3 regions of the Bacillus sp. SD127 genome follow, and region 3 is predicted to be linked to each of the others. Evidence: riboswitches for the same ligand, from Rfam matches in the RefSeq annotation. Region 3 holds a riboswitch; each other region holds the start of a gene.
What was found. Region 3 has a riboswitch for S-adenosylmethionine ahead of mtnW (2,3-diketo-5-methylthiopentyl-1-phosphate enolase). Riboswitches for the same ligand answer to the same signal wherever they lie in the genome.
Positions count from the first base shown of each region.

Region 1: linked by a shared signal. The riboswitch ahead of metI (cystathionine gamma-synthase/O-acetylhomoserine thiolyase) and the one ahead of mtnW (2,3-diketo-5-methylthiopentyl-1-phosphate enolase) in region 3 are both predicted to bind S-adenosylmethionine.
Region 2: linked by a shared signal. The riboswitch ahead of ACQVGS_RS16225 (bifunctional homocysteine S-methyltransferase/methylenetetrahydrofolate reductase) and the one ahead of mtnW (2,3-diketo-5-methylthiopentyl-1-phosphate enolase) in region 3 are both predicted to bind S-adenosylmethionine.

Region 1 is NZ_CP191226.1:3,017,574-3,021,637, reverse strand. Features, by position in the region: gene ACQVGS_RS15775 (YjcG family protein) at 1-402, opposite strand, end outside; gene ACQVGS_RS15770 (esterase family protein) at 431-1,153, opposite strand; SAM riboswitch class I at 1,320-1,440, shown strand; gene metI (cystathionine gamma-synthase/O-acetylhomoserine thiolyase) at 1,509-2,630, shown strand; gene metC (cystathionine beta-lyase) at 2,623-3,795, shown strand; gene ACQVGS_RS15755 (GNAT family N-acetyltransferase) at 3,828-4,064, opposite strand, start outside.
Region 2 is NZ_CP191226.1:3,096,220-3,100,283, forward strand. Features, by position in the region: partial or broken gene ACQVGS_RS16215 (CvfB family protein) at 42-940, opposite strand; gene ACQVGS_RS16220 (YajQ family cyclic di-GMP-binding protein) at 1,039-1,530, shown strand; SAM riboswitch class I at 1,638-1,755, shown strand; gene ACQVGS_RS16225 (bifunctional homocysteine S-methyltransferase/methylenetetrahydrofolate reductase) at 1,846-3,684, shown strand; gene ACQVGS_RS16230 (GNAT family N-acetyltransferase) at 3,783-4,064, shown strand, end outside.
Region 3 is NZ_CP191226.1:2,850,699-2,854,762, forward strand. Features, by position in the region: gene mtnX (2-hydroxy-3-keto-5-methylthiopentenyl-1-phosphate phosphatase) at 1-502, opposite strand, end outside; gene mtnW (2,3-diketo-5-methylthiopentyl-1-phosphate enolase) at 499-1,716, opposite strand; SAM riboswitch class I at 1,801-1,901, opposite strand; gene ACQVGS_RS14815 (pyridoxal phosphate-dependent aminotransferase) at 1,940-3,136, opposite strand; gene ACQVGS_RS14820 (carbon-nitrogen family hydrolase) at 3,230-4,009, shown strand.

The DNA.
Region 1 (4,064 bases), 170 kb from region 3:
TAACTGCCCTAATACATCCGAATGCTCATCGTCGGAAAGGTTTTGGCCGACCGTCACATGCGGAACAAAATTGTATTCCTGATTACCGGCTAATACACCGGTGTAAAGTTTTTCATTCAGTGTTTTTAATTCTTCCGTCGGTTCTGCTTTAATGTAAATGACATTATTGACAGGCGCAAAAGAACTGTATTTGGTCATTTTGAGAACAATCGGATGAGATTCTTTAGCGATCTCTCTCAATTGTGATACCAATTCACCGGCTTCCTCTTCTGTAAATTCAAATGAAGATCTCAGCGTCAAATGAGGCGGGATCAGTGAATAGCTCGGATCATAGCGCTTTCTGTAAGAGTTCGCGAGATCTTGCAGTTTTTTTGATGGAAATAAAACAATTCCGTATTTCATAGTATGTCCCTCCTGAAAATAAAGTATGTTAGAGCATTTTTTTCAGAGCCGGCGTAATGAGCGGCTGCCAGTATGTCCACTTGTGGTCTCCGTCAAATGGCTCAAAATAATAATCGGAAAGCTTTTCCTCCAAAAGCTTTTTCAGCTCCTGATTCGGTTCTGTGAAGTCCAAAATATTGCCGTCTGTCGTATGGACGTCTGTTTCTTTTGTTCCGATTTGGTGATAAAGAGAGAGGTGTTTGATGTCGTCTGACTGTTTCACGGCTTCTAATACATGTTGATCTACATAGGGAGACTGCATGATGATGTTACCAAACATATTCGGATAATCAAGCGCTGTCATAAGAGAAACGGTCGCTCCGAGAGAATCACCGATCAGTGTCCGCCCGTAGCCGACTTGGTACGTCGGAAATTCATGATCTGCAAAAGGAACTAGCTCGTGGGCAATGAATCGTTTATATGCCGAAAACTTAGAACCTTCCGGATGATAGGTTTTTCTGCGTTCTTTTACATCCTTGTAAGGAACACCGATAATAATGCATCGGTCTATTTCTCTTTTGGACAGCAATTCCTCCACTTGTCTGCCGATTCTCCCCAGCCTGAAATAATCGTGGCCGTCCTGCGCGATAATAAGATGATATTTATAAAGAGGGGAGTAGTTTGACGGCAGATAAACGAGTACTGTCATTTCCTCGTTAAGCTCTTTTGAAAAGAGCTTCTTTTCTTGAACTGTGCCGTTTTTCGGTGCCATAATACATTCCTCCAGGGCATCACTAGACTTTCTTGCGTTTGAAATTATTGTACCATGAATTATTAGAAATTTCTCTCTTTAAATAGTTCGGTGCCCGAAGAAAAAAGTATTGAAATAAACTGCAAATTGCGCTAATATAAAACAATCAGAAAATTGAAATCGATATTTCTTATCGTGAGAGGTGGAGGGACTGGCCCTTAGAAACCTCAGCAACCGGCTTGTTTTGCATACGTGCAAAGCGCCAAGGTGCTAAATCCAGCAAGCGTACTATGCTTGGAAGATAAGAAGAAGCGTTAAACCCCTTCTTCTTATGAAGAAGGGGTTTTTTATTATGAAAAGGGAAGGTGTCAGCTATATGTCACAGCACGTTGAAACGAAATTAGCCCAAATCGGAAACCGAAGCGACGAAGTAACGGGAACAGTGAGTCCTCCTATTTATTTATCAACAGCATACCGCCACAGAGGGATCGGCGAATCGACCGGATTTGATTATGTTCGGACAAAAAACCCGACACGCCAGCTTGTTGAGGACGCGATTGCCAGTTTAGAAAACGGAGCGAGAGGGCTTGCCTTCAGTTCGGGAATGGCAGCAATTCAAACGATTATGGCGCTGTTTAAAAGCGGGGATGAACTGATCGTTTCATCGGACTTGTATGGCGGCACGTACCGTCTGTTTGAAAATGAATGGAAAAAATACGGCTTGACCTTTTATTATGATGATTTCAGCGATGAGGACTGTTTACGCTCCAAGATTACACCAAATACAAAAGCAGTGTTTGTGGAAACACCGACAAATCCGCTGATGCAGGAGGCGGACATTGAAAAGATCGCTCGGATTTCAAAAGAGCACGATCTTCTGGTGATTGTTGACAACACATTTTATACACCGGTTTTGCAGCGTCCGCTTGAGCTTGGAGCCGACATTGTCATTCACAGCGCAACCAAATATTTAGGCGGGCATAACGATCTGCTTGCGGGGCTTGTTGTTGTCAAGGATGAACAGCTTGGAGAAGAAATGTTTCAGCATCAAAACGCCATCGGCGCCGTCTTGCCTCCGTTTGACTCATGGCTTTTGATGAGAGGAATGAAGACGCTCAGTCTCAGAATGCGCCAGCATCAGGCGAACGCTCAGGAGTTAGCGGCCTTTTTAGAGAAGCAAGAAGAAATCAAGGATGTGCTTTACCCGGGAAAAGGAGGCATGTTGTCCTTCCGTCTGCAAAAAGAAGAATGGGTGAATCCATTTTTAAAAGCACTGAAAACGATTTGCTTTGCAGAAAGCCTCGGCGGGGTGGAGAGCTTTATTACATACCCTGCCACACAGACGCACATGGATATTCCTGAAGAAATCCGTATCGCAAACGGTGTCTGCAATCGTCTGCTGCGTTTTTCAGTCGGAATTGAACATGCGGAAGATTTAAAAGAGGACCTAAAACAGGCGTTATGTCAGGTCAAAGAGGGAGCTGTTTCATTTGAGTAATCACAATTGGACGCTGGAAACCCAGCTCGTGCACAATCCATTTAAAACAGACGGTGCAACCGGGGCGGTCAGTGTACCGATCCAGCACGCATCGACCTTCCATCAATCTTCATTTGAAGAATTTGGCGCATATGATTACAGCCGCTCAGGCACGCCGACAAGAACAGCTCTCGAAGAAACAATTGCCGCACTGGAAGGCGGAACGAGAGGGTTTGCTTTCAGTTCAGGCATGGCTGCGATCTCAACAGCATTTTTACTTCTCTCACAGGGCGATCACGTTCTTGTGACAGAAGATGTATACGGCGGAACCTTCCGCATGGTGACAGAGGTTTTGACCCGTTTTGGCATTGAGCACACGTTTGTTGATATGACGGATATCAACGAAGTGGCACGGAATATCCAGCCAAACACAAAGGTCATTTATATGGAGACACCGTCAAATCCGACACTTGGAATTACTGATATTAAAGCGGTTGTCCAGCTTGCAAAAGAAAACGGCTGTCTGACCTTTCTGGATAATACATTCATGACACCGGCACTGCAGCGTCCGCTTGATCTCGGCGTGGATATTGTGCTTCACAGCGCAACAAAATTCCTGAGCGGACACAGCGATGTGCTGTCAGGACTGGCTGCTGTCAAGGATGAAGAGCTTGGGAAGCAGCTGTATAAGCTGCAAAACTCGTTCGGCGCCGTCCTTGGCGTGCAAGATTGCTGGCTCGTGCTGCGCGGCTTAAAAACATTGCAGGTCCGTTTAGAAAAAGCGAGCCAAACAGCGCAGCGGCTTGCGGAATTTTTCCAGAAGCATCCGGCGGTGAAACGCGTGTATTATCCGGGGCTGTCTGATCATCCGGGGGCCCAAACCCATAAAAGTCAGTCGGTGGGAGCGGGTGCTGTGCTTTCTTTTGAGCTTGAAAGCAAAAAGGCCGTTAAGAAATTAGTAGAGAATGTATCACTTCCGGTCTTTGCTGTGAGCCTTGGCGCCGTGGAATCGATTTTGTCCTATCCGGCAACGATGTCTCACGCGGCAATGCCTAAGGAAGAGCGTGAAAAACGCGGCATCACAGACGGCCTGCTCCGTCTAAGTGTGGGAGTCGAACATGCAGATGATTTAGAACGTGATTTCGAACAAGCGCTGAAAGAAATTGCGCCCGTAGCTGCGCGTTAAAAAAGAAGCCGGGCGATATCCCGGCTTCTTTTTTATTTTTCATCATCAGGATTCAGAATCGCCAGTACTTGATGATCCTCCCATTTTCCATTGATTTTCACGTTTTTTCGGGCAATACCCTCTTTATGAAATCCCGCTTTTTCTAATACGCGCATGGACCCCAGATTGCGAGGCATGACACCGGCTTCAATGCGATGCAGTTTCAAATCGTGAAACGCATAATCAACAATCAGTCTGACCGCCTCTGTCATAAGGCCCTTTCCGTTATG
Region 2 (4,064 bases), 250 kb from region 3:
CTCGCTCCGCAGTTCTGCTGCAGGCGAGTCTTTTTCATGCATTATTTTTTCTCGTATGTCCAGCCGTCTTCCTGATACACTTTTCCGTTTTTCATTAAGTGGCCAAGCGCCCGTTTAAAGGCAGCCTTGCTCATGTTAAAACGTTCTTTGATATCATCGGGCTGGCTTTTGTCGCTGTACGGCATGGCGCCGTTTCTCGTTCTTAAATACGTTAGAATATACTCGGCATCAACAGACAGCGCATCCTGCTTTCTCGGAAGAAGCGACATATTCACTGAGCCGTCTTCCTTCACTTGAATCACACGTCCTGTCACTCTTGAGCCGAGTCTAGGCTCTTCTTTTCTTTCTGATGAATGAATAAAACCGCGGATTCCGTCATCCGTAATGATGAACGATCCTGAAGCGATCAGCCTGTACACCGTTCCGGTCAGCTCTTTATTCATCAGATCGTCTGAAGCGTCCGTAAACAGCTCGCTGATGATATCCTCCGGTGCGGGTTTGGCAAACATGCGCCCCCGATTTGTCACCTTCAGCATACAGTAGAGCTTATCCCCTTTTTGCGGCCAGACATCTTCATACGGCGGCAGATGCTCTGTTGCGACAAGCGCGTCTTTCGAAAGGCCGACATCGACGAATACGCCCATATCATCTACCGTGTCCACCACTTCTACCCATCCGTACTCATCAGCGCTGATGACCGGAATTTTCATCGTTGCTGCAAGCCGTTCCTGCTGGTCAACGTATATAAAGACCTCTACCTCATCTCTGTCTTCTATATCCTCTGTCACTTCACTGTTATGTAAGAGAATCGTATCTTCTCCATCGGTTAAAAAGTAACCGAAGTCCGTTTCGTGATCTATACTCAAGGTTAATTGCTGCCCTGGTCTCATGCTATCGTCCTTCCTCTTCCCGCTTATTTCACTGCGGATCTTGTTAACATTTTTTCCAATCATCACAAATTGATTCTTTGTTTTGTTGGAAGTTTCTCTTTATTCTACTATAATCAACACATAAGTTAAATGTTATGGAGGTTTTCATATGGCAAAAGAAAGTTCATTTGATATTGTATCCAAGGTGGAACTCCCTGAAGTGCAAAACGCGATTCAAATCGCACTGAAGGAAATCAGCACACGCTATGACTTCAAAGGGAGCAAAAGCGACATTTCATTAGATAAAGAAGAGCTTGTTCTTGTTTCCGATGACGAATTCAAATTAAGCCAGCTCAAGGATGTGCTTGTCAGCAAATTGATTAAGCGCAGCGTGCCGACAAAAAACATTGATTACGCCAAAATTGAGAACGCGTCCGGCGGCACCGTACGCCAGCGCGCAAAGCTTGTTCAAGGGATTGACAAAGACAACGCCAAAAAAATCAATACCATCATCAAAAACTCCGGACTGAAAGTAAAATCTCAAGTGCAGGATGATCAAGTGCGTGTCACCGGAAAAAACAAGGATGATCTTCAGCAGGTTATCGCAGCAGTTCGAGGTGCCGATCTGCCAATTGACGTTCAATTTATAAATTTCAGATAAATTTTCTGATTCCTATTGATTATTGTCTTTATTTTCGGTAAATTTGGAGAAAGGGAAAATGCCAGGCATCTTTTGGCAGCTCCTGAACATGTAAAATTTCATATCCGTTCTTATCAAGAGAAGCAGAGGGACTGGCCCGACGAAGCTTCAGCAACCGGTGTAATGGCGCATTGCCATGACCAAGGTGCTAAATCCAGCAAGCTCGAACAGCTTGGAAGATAAGAAGAGACAATATCACTGACAAAGTCTTCTTCTTAAGAGGACTTTTTTTATTTCTCTTTTTTCCTTGCTGAATGTGAATAAAGGAGGCAGACAATGGGACTTTTAGAAGATTTGAAGAAACAGGTGTTAATCGGTGACGGCGCAATGGGCACGCTGCTTTACTCCTTCGGAATAGACAGGTGCTTTGAGGAGCTTAATCTTTCAAAACCTGAGGAAATTCAGCGTATACATAAAGCCTATGTCGAAGCGGGAGCAAACATCATTCAGACCAACACGTACGGAGCGAACTATATTAAATTATCGAGACACGGCCTTGAAGATGACATCAAAAAAATGAATCAGGAGGCTGTAAAAATCGCGCGGGCTTCCGCCGGCGATGCGTATGTGCTCGGGACGATGGGCGGCATCCGCACGTTTAACAAAAATGCGTACAGCCTTGACGAAATCAAACGAAGCTTTCGCGAACAGCTGTATTTACTGCTGCATGAAGAGCCGGACGGTTTGCTGTTAGAAACGTATTATGATTTGGAAGAAGCCCGTGCAGTGCTGAAAATCGCCCGAAAAGAAACCGATCTTCCGATTATGCTGAATGTATCCATGCATGAGCAAGGCGTACTTCAGGATGGAACGCCGCTTTCTGATGCGCTGCGCTCGGTTGCGGATCTCGGTGCCGATATCGTCGGCATTAACTGCCGGCTCGGCCCTTACCACATGATTGAAGCGCTCAGTGAAGTGCCGATTTTTGATGACGTGTTTTTATCTGTCTACCCGAACAGCAGCCTCCCCTCACTCGAAGAAGGCCGGCTTGTATATGAAACTGACGACAAGTATTTTCAAAACAGCGCGGCTGAGTTCCGCAAGCAAGGCGCGCGGATTATCGGCGGCTGCTGCGGCACCACGCCAAACCACATCCGGGCTATGGCAGAGGCTGTGGGCGGACTCGCCCCTGTTACGGAAAAGCATGTAAAGGTTCGGGCAAAGGAATTGGTGACCGTTCAGCACGAACGGACAGAGCCGGGATTAAATGAAATCGCTGCGGAAAAGCGCTCAATTATTGTTGAGCTGGACCCGCCGAAGAAATTGAGCTTTGACAAATTTCTGTCCGCCGCTGCCGAATTAAAAGAAGCGGGAATCGATGCCCTGACGCTCGCCGATAACTCACTGGCAACCCCGCGGATCAGCAATGTTGCCTGCGGCGCCCTTGTCAAGCAGCAGCTCGATATGCGGTCTCTTGTCCATATTACATGCCGGGACCGAAACATTATCGGACTCCAGTCACATTTAATGGGACTGGACACATTAGGGCTGCATGATGTGCTGGCGATTACCGGCGATCCTTCTAAAATCGGTGATTTCCCGGGTGCAACGTCTGTCTATGATTTAACATCCTTTGATTTAATCAGGCTGATTAAACAGTTCAATGAAGGGCTGTCTCTGTCCGGAAAACCGCTCGGAAAGAAAACCAATTTCTCAGTGGCCGCTGCTTTTAATCCAAACGTCCGCCATCTCGATAAAGCCGTAAAACGGCTGGAGAAAAAAATAGACTGCGGCGCTGATTATTTTATCTCACAGCCCGTCTATTCGGAGCAGCAGCTTGTCGATATTCATAATGAAACAAAGCATTTGAAGACTCCGATTTATATCGGCGTTATGCCGCTGACAAGCAGCCGGAACGCTGAGTTTATCCATAACGAAATTCCGGGCATCAAGCTGTCCGATTCCATCCGCGAAAAAATGGCGCGCGCCGGCGAAGATAAAGAGAAACAAAAGGCGGAAGGCCTTGCGATTGCACGCTCCCTGCTGGATACTGCCTGCGAGCTGTTTAACGGCATCTATTTAATCACGCCTTTTCTCAGATCTGACTTGACGTCGGAACTTACTTCTTACATTAAGCAAAAAGATGAACAGCGTCAGAATATTTATTTGCATTAAAATCGCTTTCTAAGACTGTCCGAACCAATTGGGCAGTCTTTTTCAAACCCGATTCGTGTTACGATATAGAAAATAAATCACATAGGAGGAGGAACATCATGCTTGAAGTGAAAACCATACCCGCAGAGGATACATATGAAATCAGGAACCGCATTTTGCGTCCCCATCAATCAATTGAACAATGCAAATATGAACAGGATCAAGCAGAAGGCTCTTTCCATCTCGGCGCTTTTTTTGAAGGAACGCTGATCAGCATCGCTTCCTTTTCTCCCGAAAATCAGCCGCTATTGACTGATTCACCCGCATATCGGCTTAGAGGCATGGCAACGCTCGAAGAATACCGTGATCAAAAAGCCGGAAGCACACTGATCACATACGCG
Region 3 (4,064 bases):
TCATGATGATATATTGATCAGGCTCAGAAAGCTCGTTCATAACAGTCGGCTTGCAGCACCCGCATTGATTTGTGCATGTGCCTTTGCAAGAATGAGGCCAATCAATATGAATGAATTCGTTCTCAAATAACGCACGGTTGCAATAAATATGATCTTTCTCAACAATTCCTTCAAGCAGCGGATAGACAAAAAAGTCCATCCCCCCGCTTACGACATAAAACGGGAGTTCATGCTTGTTAACAAATGCGACAAATTCCCGAAAGCCGTCCCGGATTTTTGCGTCTTCTAATACGAATCTCGTAATCTCCTCTTTTAAGCTGCTCGGCAGAAGGCCGAACATTCGTCCGACGCCTTCTTGGATCGACATCGTTTTGGAGAGCACGCCGTCTTTTAACGCCGTCCACTCCGGCGGAGCGAATGTTTTCATAATGTTTATAATGTTGTCGTTCATCGTGATGGTTCCATCAAAATCACATATCATTAACGGTTTTTGAGTCGTCATACGGCTTCAGCCTTTCCCCATTTATCAAGCGCAAGCTTCAAATCTTCGCATTGACCGGCTTTTTCTTCAATCGGCTGCGCCTCCAAAACCGCATCAATAATAGCTCTGAACGCTTTGCCCCCGCCTTGGGCGCCGTTTGGATGTCCGTGTATGCCTCCGCCGGCGTTAATAATATGATCAATGCCAAAATCACGCATGAGAAGCGGAACCATACCAGGGTGAATACCGGCGGACGGAACGGCAAATGTCTGGTTAAAGGCATCTTCTCTTACGCATTCTTCATGAATCGCCAGCGCGTCTTCTTTCGGAAGCGCAACTGAGCCATATGGAGAAGGAAACAGACTGAAGTCAGCGCCGCAATATCGGTTTAATTTTCCGAGCAAAAGGGCATGGGAAAACCCGTACAACGGTGAGGATGTAAATGCCCCGCTGACTGCTGGGTGCGCCATAATGGGGATTGATACGTCCGGATCTTCCGCAAGGCTTTGCATGACGTCCAAACCGTAAGCGAAGACATTCAATAAAAGCGCATCCGCTCCCAATTCAGCGGCGCGTCTTGCTTTATCTTTAAGCTCAGCCGTTCTTCCAGTCAAATTCACTGCATACAGCGTTTTATGGCCGGTCTGCTCGTATGTTTCTTTCAAAATTTGTTTTCCCTCTGTAATTCTTGTTTCAAAAGGTGCTAAACCCGTCTCAAAGAAAATTTCATCGTCTTTGATTAAGTCAACCCCGCCTAGCGCCTGCTGCCTGAGCTGTTCTTTAATATCACTCAGGTCCCTTCCGATGACCCCTTTAAAAATGCTCATTAACAGCGGTCTTTCAAACTCTCCAAGCATCTTCCGGATGCCGTATACGCCAAACTTCGGGCCCGGAAGTGTTCGCTTAAACGCTACAGAAAATTCGAGATCTATTAACTTGATTTTTCCGTCCAGCGACAGCTTGCCAAACACAGTTGTCAGCAATGCCGGAATATCCTGTGAGAAATTTACCTCGGGATAGGCAATTGTGATAACCGCTTGTTTTCCTGATGCAAGATGTCCCTCTCTCTCCTCGACCTTTACAACCCGTCCCTTATGCTTTTGCATCTGCTCCTGCTTCACCAGAGGCAGATCAGTCCAAGAGCCCACCGTCAATCCTGTTGCGATTTGTTCTGCTTTTTTCTCCGTGTCGGCTCCCGGCTCGGTCAGGAGATATGTTGCTAATAATTCACTCATGCCAGAGCTCCTTTCATTTTTTAACCCATATAAAAAACCTCTTCAAACAGCAATGCGTCTAAAGAGGTTTCGTTTCTCGTCCGAATCTTATCTCTCAGCCGCCAGCTGCAAGAATTAGCACCGTGCTTTACAAGTCGGTTGCCGGGCTTCATCGGGCTCGTCCCTCTGCCTGCTCTTGATAAGAAAATATAGATTTTATAAATTATTTTGAATTATCCCACCGTTAAAGAATCTTGTCAATGCTTTTTTGGGTAAACAGGTTTAGTTTGCCAATTCGATGAGCTGCTTCTTTAAGCCTAGCTTCACTCGTTAAGAGCCCCACTCTGACATACCCCTCGCCATATTTACCAAAGCCGTTTCCTGCTGCAACCGCCACATTCGCTTTTTCAAGCAAGAGATCTGAGAATTGCTCAGAGCTATAGCCTTCAGGCACCGGCAGCCACGCAAAAAATGAACCCGCAGGCGCTGTTACATCCCAGCCAATTTCCCTGCATGCCGCTATCCAAGCGTTGCGCCTGCTTTCATACCGGGCATTTTGCTCCGCTACGCATGTCTGCTCAGATAAAAGTGCCGCCTCGGCAGCCTGCTGGGTTGCTTTGAAAAGACTGACAAACATATGGTCTTGATAAAGATTGATCGCTTCTATGACCGAGGCGTTACCAACTGCAAAACCGACCCGCCAGCCCGCCATATTATATGTTTTGGACAGCGTGTAAATTTCTATTCCGATATCCTTAGCGCCTTCAGTCTGCAAAAAGCTTAAAGACTTGTGTCCGTCAAAGCCCACTGCACCGTAAGCAAAATCATGGACCACACAGATTTCGTTTTCTATCGCAAAACTCACCGTTTCTCTAAAAAATTCTGCGGTAGCGACGGCTCCAGTCGGATTATTCGGATAATTCAAGTACATCAGTTTCGCTTGTTCTCTTACGTCAGGGGAAATGCTTGCGTATTCAGGAAGAAACGCATTTTCCTTAGTGAGCGGCATCATTTCCATATTCGCTTTCGCAAGCGTGACACCGGACCAATAATCTGGATAGCCAGGGTCAGGAACCAAAATCGTATCCCCCGGATTTAGCAGGCATTGCGGCAGCTCGACAAGACCGGCTTTCCCGCCGAATAATACGGCTACTTCAGTTTCCGGATCAAGCTGAACGCCGTATTCTCTTTTATAAAATGCAGCCGCTGCTGATTTAAGACTGTGCGAACCTCGAAATGAGGAGTATTTATGATTTTCAGGCTGAGCAACGGCTCGCTTCATTTCCTCAACAATATGCTCGGGCGTCGGCTGATCCGGATTCCCCTGCCCCAAATTGATGACATCATGTCCTTCCTTCAGCTTTAGGTTCACTTTCTGCACAAGAGAAGCAAAGAATTGTTTAGGCAGTTCCTGCAGCACTTGAGAATGTTCAAATTTCATCTGTTTTCACCTTCTAAAAAAATCTTGAAATGATAGTCCAGTATCATATATGGTTAAATGAAAAAAGTAAAGAAAAATATGGGGTGTTAAAAAATGAAATGGACCATATCTTGTCTTCAATTTGATATTTCATACGGAAAACCTTCAGAAAATATAAAAAAGGCTGAATCTTTAATTGAAAAAGAGAGTAAAAATGCTGACGTTCTTGTTCTCCCTGAATTATGGACGACTGGTTACGACCTTGCCAAACTTGATCAGCTTGCTGATGAAGACGGGCTCACTGCTCAAAGCTGGCTGCAAAAAACCGCAAAAAAACACGGGGTTCATATTGTCGCAGGATCTGTTGCTGTCAGAAAGGGTTCTGATGTTTATAATACAATGTTCATCGCAGATAAGGAAGGACGAATCATTAAAGAGTACAGCAAAGCCCATCTTTTTCAGCTGATGGATGAGCATGAGTATTTATCAGCCGGTTCCGAGGACGGATACTTCGAGCTTGAAGGCGTCAAAAGCTCAGGACTGATCTGTTATGATATCCGTTTTCCGGAATGGATCAGAAAACATACGACTAAAGGCGCTAACGTGCTGTTCATTTCTGCGGAATGGCCTCTGCCCCGTCTTGATCATTGGAAAAGCCTGCTTATTGCGAGGGCTATTGAGAATCAATGCTTTGTCGCTGCCTGCAATTGCACAGGATCTAATCCCGATAATGAATTCGCCGGGCACAGCATGATTATTGACCCTTGGGGACGCATATTGGCCGAGGGCGGCCGTGAAGAAGGCATTGTCAGAGCGGAAATTGACCTTCAAGAAAGCGTTGAGGTGCGGGGAAAAATTCCTGTTTTCGATGATATCAGAAAAGATTTATATTAAAAAATATATTGACAATTCAATCACACACCTGTTACTATGTTCATCAACTGATAAA